DNA from 3 places in the Glutamicibacter sp. AOP38-B1-38 genome. Region 2 is predicted to be linked to each of the others. Evidence: predicted binding sites of a transcription regulator. Region 2 holds the regulator's gene; each other region holds the start of a gene.

Region 1 (2,269 bases), on a different contig from region 2:
TTTGAGTGTCCCTAGAGGTTGGTTCATGCAAGTTGGGCCCAAACCGCACTGCACCAGAACCATCGGCAGATTCTGCGCCACGCTCAGATAACTCGGGCAAATCCTGTCAGTTGGCGGTTCGGAGCAGTGAAGCCGACTTCTTCCAGAGCTGTTCTGCGAACTTCGGGTTGTGCATTTCGGCACTTACCCTTGTCGCTATCCTGCGGGATTCATAGTAGGAACCCGGCAGGAAAGTCGTTCCAGGAGTCCCTTCCGCGAGCCAAACAAGCTGATCTGACCCTTTTTCGGGAGTGACCGTAAATAGTCGTTTGAGTGGCCCGTGGTAAATGCGCCGCATGAAATGCGTAGTTTCGCTGGCAAAGCTGCTGGCGACGATACCCGGATGGAAAGCAACGGCAGCGACGCCTCGTGGTCCGAACCGGTGCTGCAATTCCTGAGTGAAGAGGATGTTAGCGAGTTTCGCGTTGCCATAGGCTTTCTGCGGGGCGTAGCCCACGGTATTCTGCAGGTCTTCGATATCCATCCGCCCGAAGATCCGAGCGGCCGCACTGGCTGTCTGGATAATCGTTGCCTTGCCGGCAAATAGCGCTGGCATGAGCAAGCTGGTGAGCAGGAACGGAGCAAGGTGGTTGACCTGGAAAGTGGTTTCATGCCCATCAACGGTTTGGGTTCGCTTACCCATGATCCCGCCTGCGTTATTCGCGAGCACGTTGATTTCCGGGTATGCCTTCAGCAGATCATCTGCCAGCTTTCTGACTTGGTTCAGCTCCGCGAAATCCGCGACATAGTAAGGCACAGACAGCTCTGCGGCGATGCTTTTGGTTTTGCCCTCCGAGCGCCCGACGATGACGACGCGATGGCCACGGCCAACCAGCGTGCGCGCGGCGGCCGCACCGATGCCGTCGCTGCCGCCGGTGATGATAATGGTTTTGCTCATGGTGGATACATTTCCTCAATGCCGGCGCGGGAGCTCAGCCTCCCATTATCCGAGCGAACTGGCAAGTCATCCCAGCGGACGCCGGTGGCCGTATTTAGTTGAAGGCCAAGGGTTCCGTGGCCGGGCTGGAGCACCTCGCCCAGACGCGCAAGCAGCAAGGCTCGTCAAGAAAATTTTATGGGGACATGCCAAGTGGATGAACGCTGCCGACGCTGGTGCCTAATCGTCTGGTTTCTCCTGCTCGATCCGTTTGAGGCCCCAAACGGCCGCCGACCAGCAAATCTTCAGGGCTGGAAATGCCCGGGATATCGCCCTGCGCGAAAGTAACGCGCATTTGTGCCAAGCACCACGTTTATTCGAAGTAGTTTTCGATTAGTATTGCTTCGTGGCTATTACTGCAGAAAGCAAAAAACTGGATTTGTCCCGTCTGATCGTCAAGGGTGCGCGCGAGCACAACCTGAAGAACGTAGATGTGGATCTTCCGCGCGACGCGATGATCGTCTTTACCGGCTTGTCCGGCTCCGGCAAGTCATCGCTGGCCTTCGACACGATTTTCGCCGAGGGCCAGCGCCGCTACGTCGAATCCCTGTCCGCCTATGCACGGATGTTCCTGGGCCAGGTCGACAAGCCGGATGTGGACTTCATCGAGGGGCTTTCCCCGGCTGTGTCGATCGACCAGAAGTCCACGAGCCGCAACCCGCGGTCCACCGTGGGCACCATCACCGAGGTGTATGACTACATGCGCCTGCTTTGGGCCCGTGTAGGACGCCCGCACTGCCCCGAATGCGGGGAGCCCATTTCGAAGCAGTCGCCGCAGCAGATCGTCGACCAGCTGCTGGAAATGCCGGAGAAGACCCGCTTCCAGGTGCTGGCCCCGGTGGTGCGCGCCCGCAAGGGCGAGTTCGTTGACTTGTTCGCCGAGCTCTCCTCCAAGGGATTCTCCCGTGCCAGGGTCGACGGCAAGACCATTCAGCTGACCGAGCCGCCCAAGCTGGCCAAGCAGGTCAAGCACACCATCGAGGTGGTCGTTGACCGCCTCGCCATAAACGACACGGTGCACCAGCGGCTGACCGACTCGGTGGAAACCGCACTGACTCTGGCCGATGGCCGCGTGCTGGTGGACTTCGTGGATCTGGCGGAGGATGACCCGAAGCGCGTCCGTGCGTTCTCCGAGAACCTCGCCTGCCCGAACGAGCACCCGCTGGCCATCGATGAGATCGAACCCCGGACCTTCTCCTTCAATAACCCCTTCGGCGCCTGTTCCGCCTGCAGCGGCATCGGCACCAAGCTTGAAGTCGATGAGCACCTGATCGTCCCGGATGCCGAGGTCAA
Region 2 (2,269 bases):
CGACAAGAACAGGTAACAATGGTGAGCTGGCACCTAGTTTGAAAGTACGGGGATATCCAAAGTGTCCCCGACGTACAGCACACCAGCATCGATGGAGTTCAATTCCTCAATGTGGTTCATCGCCGCGTTGACTTCGTAGCCTGCAGCGTACTCGCTGGCCAGCCCCCATAGAGTGTCACCGGGAATCACGGTGACCTCCACAGTCGCCGGGCCGCTGGGCAGGTCCGTGGATGCTTGGGCGCTGCTGGTGAACATGGTGAACATGAACGCCGCGGCGATCGTGAGCAGGAAGACCGGTATGCCTACCAGTACTGCCCAACCCCGACGGTTGATGCGGATCCTCATTGGTCTTTTGCTCTGCTGTGGGTGAAGTGCCAGAGTTGCCACGACTTTTTCTCCTCAACGGTTACGTGTGATGCGAACCAATATTCGAATGCAATCTTCGAACACCTGTTCGATACTAGTACATCTTTTCTAACAGAGCCAGATCGAACTTGTCCAGATGTTTTCGAACAAATCTTTGAAAGAAGCCCTGTGATCAACTAAGATTTCGAAGTAGTCGATCAATGAATACATCACAACATTGGGCACCGACAGTTTGTAGCTTCGAACTGAGGACCGAATGCAAGGGAAGGCAAAAATACATGTCAGCATCACAGCGCACTCCCCGGTCGAACGCCCGTTCGCTGACGATACGTCAGAAAAAGATCCTCGAAACCATCCAGCGTGCGATCGGCAAGAATGGCTATCCGCCGTCGATGCGTGAGATTGGCGACTCGGTCGGGCTCAAAAGCCTTTCGAGCGTGACTCACCAGCTCGGTCAGCTCGAAAAGCTTGGGTACATTCGTCGCGACCCGAGGCGTCCTCGAGCCATGGAGATTTTGCTTCCGTTGCAGCTTGCGGAGGACGGCGAGGGAAGCAGCGAGCCGCAGAGCGCGCCGGAACCCGTTGAGGACACGAAGGTCATCGAGCTGAGCTCCTCGGCGGATACCACGATGGTTCCCTTGGTCGGACGCATCGCCGCCGGTGGACCAATTTTGGCGGAGCAAACCGTCGAAGACGTCTTTTCCCTACCACGCCAGCTGGTTGGCCACGGCGAGCTGTTCATGCTCAAGGTGTCGGGCGATTCGATGGTGGATGCGGCAATTTGCGATGGCGACTGGGTGGTCGTCCGTCGCCAGCAGACCGCGGAGAACGGCGATATTGTGGCCGCATTGCTTGACGAGGAAGCCACGGTGAAGACCTTCCGTCAGCGCGATGGCCACACCTGGTTGCTGCCACAGAATTCACGTTACGAGCCGATTCTCGGCGACGCTGCCACGGTGATGGGACGCGTCGTGTCGGTGATGCGCTCGCTGTAGCGGGCAAGTCTGTTCCAACGAGCCATTCGGCCTCACCCATTCTCGGTGAGACCGGATGGCTTTTATTTTGCGTCGAGCTGGCTCGGCGGCAGGCTCACGCGCCCGGCCGCCTGGAGGATCGTCCAGCGTTGGGTGGCCGCAGAAAGCTCCGTCTCGACCCGGTCCGCGAGCTGGCTCGCCGTGTCGCAGACCAATCGCGCGGCGGTGCGCCGGGTCGCGGCGGGCAGGCGTTCATCGTTCGCGGCGAGCGCCAGGTAGCGGCAGAGGATTCCAGTGAACAGATTGCCGTCTCCACCGGATTCCAGGCGCAGGCCCTGTGTCGCAGTGGCGAGCCGATCGTTGATCGCCTGGATCAGCGAGACAGCTTGCGCCAGATGCTCCGCGGACCCGGTGGCCAGCAATGCACCGAGCACGGTGCCCTGGTTGTAGGTGTAGATCGCTTCCTCGGTGCGCGGGCCGCCGGCGGTCAGGCGGATGCCGTCGAGGTAGAGCCCGGAAGGTGTGCTGTAAAGCTCGCGGCGCAGCCAGTCCAGCAGCCCCGTGGCGGTGCCTAAATCCGCGATGCGTGCGAAATACAGGGCCGCCGGGGCGTTGGTGGGCGTGTTCTTGAAGTCGCGTTTGCGCGACCAGTAAAGCCCGCCGCCGAGCTTCTCGTCTTGGCCGCGCACCAGCTGTCGACCCAGTGCACGCATGGCTAGGGTGGCGAGCAGCGCCGGGCGGGCGGTGAGCTGCTGGCTCAGCCCATTGAGCCGTTGGCTGGCAAGCAGCAACCAGGCCATGTCGTCGTAGAAGTAATTCGGGAAGCGGCCGAAATTGCGCAGCAGGATGCCGCGCAGCAGCTGTTTGGCCCGCCGCCAGTGCCTCTGGGCCGCGCACCGGTGACCGGAGTGCAGCTCATGGAAGGCCGC
Region 3 (2,269 bases), on a different contig from region 2:
CAATCGTAAACGCGTGAACCAAAGCAGCACTTACACCTGGGACGACTTCATCAAGGCCATAGGACCGCACATGGTAGATGAAGCCTCAGAGACTCAGCTTCGAAATGCGATCAATAAATACGTTGCTCAGGACGTATACAAGAAGAACACCAAGTGGCCCACTGAATTAGACCCTTCGCTCGAACTTTCAGCGGCAACTTGGGGAATAGTTTTGACGCAACTACGTGCGTTGAAGATCGTTGCGGTTGGCACAAAAAAACGAAGTACCACGGACAAAGACACCTACTTGAGGCTCACGAAGGCAGGCGACGACTACCTCGTTGCTCTTCATGCCATCAAACGGCAGCAATGAAACAACGCATAGAAACTTAGGCGCAACGCGCGAGATAAACTTCGGTCGTCCCGCCTGGACAGCAGAATACCCGATCATAACTTGCTGGAGTTAGACATTTTTCTCCCCTAACCATGCAATATTAGTGGGCTGCTGGACAGCAACAGACGAGCTCTGGCCAGATCCTCTATTTGTACGCTCGCGCATGTTCCAGGGATGCCTGCGCATTGCGGAACTCCTCCGATTTTGCCCCCAATTGTGGCTACGCAGACATCGAACGCTTACTGGTTGTTGAGGTTTTTGACATACGGGCTCGTTTACCTACCAACCTCGTTTGTCACCGCACTCCGACCGAGACACTTCGATGTGATCAATTCCCCCTAATTCAATCCGAGTGACAATTCGGTCATTGGGTGACCCAGCAACATGCTTCAGTTAAGTGAATGTTCACGTCCATGTGCGCGATGTACTCCTGGTTCAGTTCGGCAGAGGAGCCTCGAGGTGGTGGAGGCATGTGGTGGCCACACCCCATATCCGAAAATCCGATAATTCGGCGACCGGCAGGTCAGGGTAGTTCGGATTCTCCGCTTTCAACACCACGCCTCGTGGTGTTGTGATCAGGCGCTTGACGGTCATTTCTCTGTCGGTGACCGCGATGACCGCATACCCGTCCTTAGGTTGCATGGAGCGGTCTACGATCAGTTCATCCCCGTCGCTGATGCCGGCGCCTTGCATGGAATCGCCGGAGACTCGCACGATGAAGGTGGAGATCTGGTAGCGGATCAGTATCTCGGATTGGTCGATTTTCGCGTCTGAGTACTCCTGGGCGGGGGAGGGGAATCCGGCCGGGACGCGGTCCAGTGCCACCTCGATCACGCGCTGCGGCGGTGAGGTCAGCGCGCACACTTGTATTCGATTAACTTTCAGTACTACACTTTTTCTAAGAATATTTATTCTAATACTTGAGTGTAGAGCTGTCGGCTGAGGGTTTGTTTTTGATGCCACACCGGGCAAAGAGGTGGGATGGTTATTCGACAGTATTTTGCACTTTTTGGAAACTGCGCGGACTAAATGTCTGAAACATCCATACAGGAGTTCGAATTCAACAGGCGCCTGTTGCTGATACTGGAAGGTATATTCCAATTACCCTCAGGAGTAGAACTTCGATTGGGTGCGTTGCAGCCGTCTATCCATTAGCACGTGCCGAGCCTCGTTTAAGACGCTCATTACCTGTTGGTCAAGCTCCGGAATGAGTCGAGTGAGGAGCGCGTCAGTTGCTTCGACAAGAGATTCTGGATCTTTGGAAGTTCTGGATATCTCATCGAGTTTCATGAGCTCGGATGCAGCTCCAGGGACGACAGGAACCTTCAGCGAGTTAACTTCGCTAGGAACGAGTTCGAGCACACCTCCGCCAAAGCTCCGCCCTTCGACTTCGGCAGAAAGCATTGTAAGCGAGTTATGGAATGTTGCAGTGAAATCATCTGCACTAATAGCAGAGCCCGCAAGAATTTGACCTTTGTAAATCGTATCGGTCGTCACTACTCTTGCGTGGTTGGAAATTACTCGTGGGAACCTGTTCGAGCGTTTGGAAAGTAGCAGGTCGCCAGAGGGGACGACAGGTACGCGGTACCACGGCGTGCGTACACGACACTTGAAGCGTTGATCGATTTCTTGGCGGGTTCCTTCTTCTAAATAGAGCTTCGCGAGCTGGTGGTCCTCAGGCGAGGATTTTGTGGCAGCGAAGCTTAAAAGCCAAGAAGGGTGGCCGGCATCGGATAGCGCTTTTTGCTCTTCGCCGGTGAAGATAAGACCTTCTGCATGTCGCGAGCGAGGGAGCAATGGAATCGCCCATTCCTCAAGGTTATATGCGACGATTTGCGAAGAATCTACGCAGAAGTAACCATTCGCACCAGTTACCGTCGAAACACTGAATCGCGC

Evidence for each region. The regulator LexA, encoded in region 2, represses DNA repair genes until DNA is damaged. The targets are predictions, from matches to a motif close to TCGAACANNTGTTCGA.
Region 1: a site for LexA is predicted at 1,294-1,309, ahead of uvrA (excinuclease ABC subunit UvrA). Genes of this name have one in related genera too.
Region 3: a site for LexA is predicted at 1,274-1,289, ahead of ACT3TP_RS13560 (LexA family protein). Genes of this name have one in related genera too.

Annotation. Positions count from the first base shown of each region.
Region 1 is NZ_JBQSWU010000015.1:49,501-51,769, forward strand. Features, by position in the region: gene ACT3TP_RS10470 (SDR family NAD(P)-dependent oxidoreductase) at 107-937, opposite strand; gene uvrA (excinuclease ABC subunit UvrA) at 1,323-2,269, shown strand, end outside.
Region 2 is NZ_JBQSWU010000013.1:77,745-80,013, reverse strand. Features, by position in the region: gene ACT3TP_RS09550 (LysM peptidoglycan-binding domain-containing protein) at 34-387, opposite strand; gene lexA (transcriptional repressor LexA) at 645-1,361, shown strand; gene ACT3TP_RS09540 (glycoside hydrolase family 76 protein) at 1,424-2,269, opposite strand, start outside.
Region 3 is NZ_JBQSWU010000023.1:6,328-8,596, forward strand. Features, by position in the region: gene ACT3TP_RS13555 (DUF4062 domain-containing protein) at 1-352, shown strand, start outside; gene ACT3TP_RS13560 (LexA family protein) at 809-1,237, opposite strand; gene ACT3TP_RS13565 (Eco57I restriction-modification methylase domain-containing protein) at 1,481-2,269, opposite strand, start outside.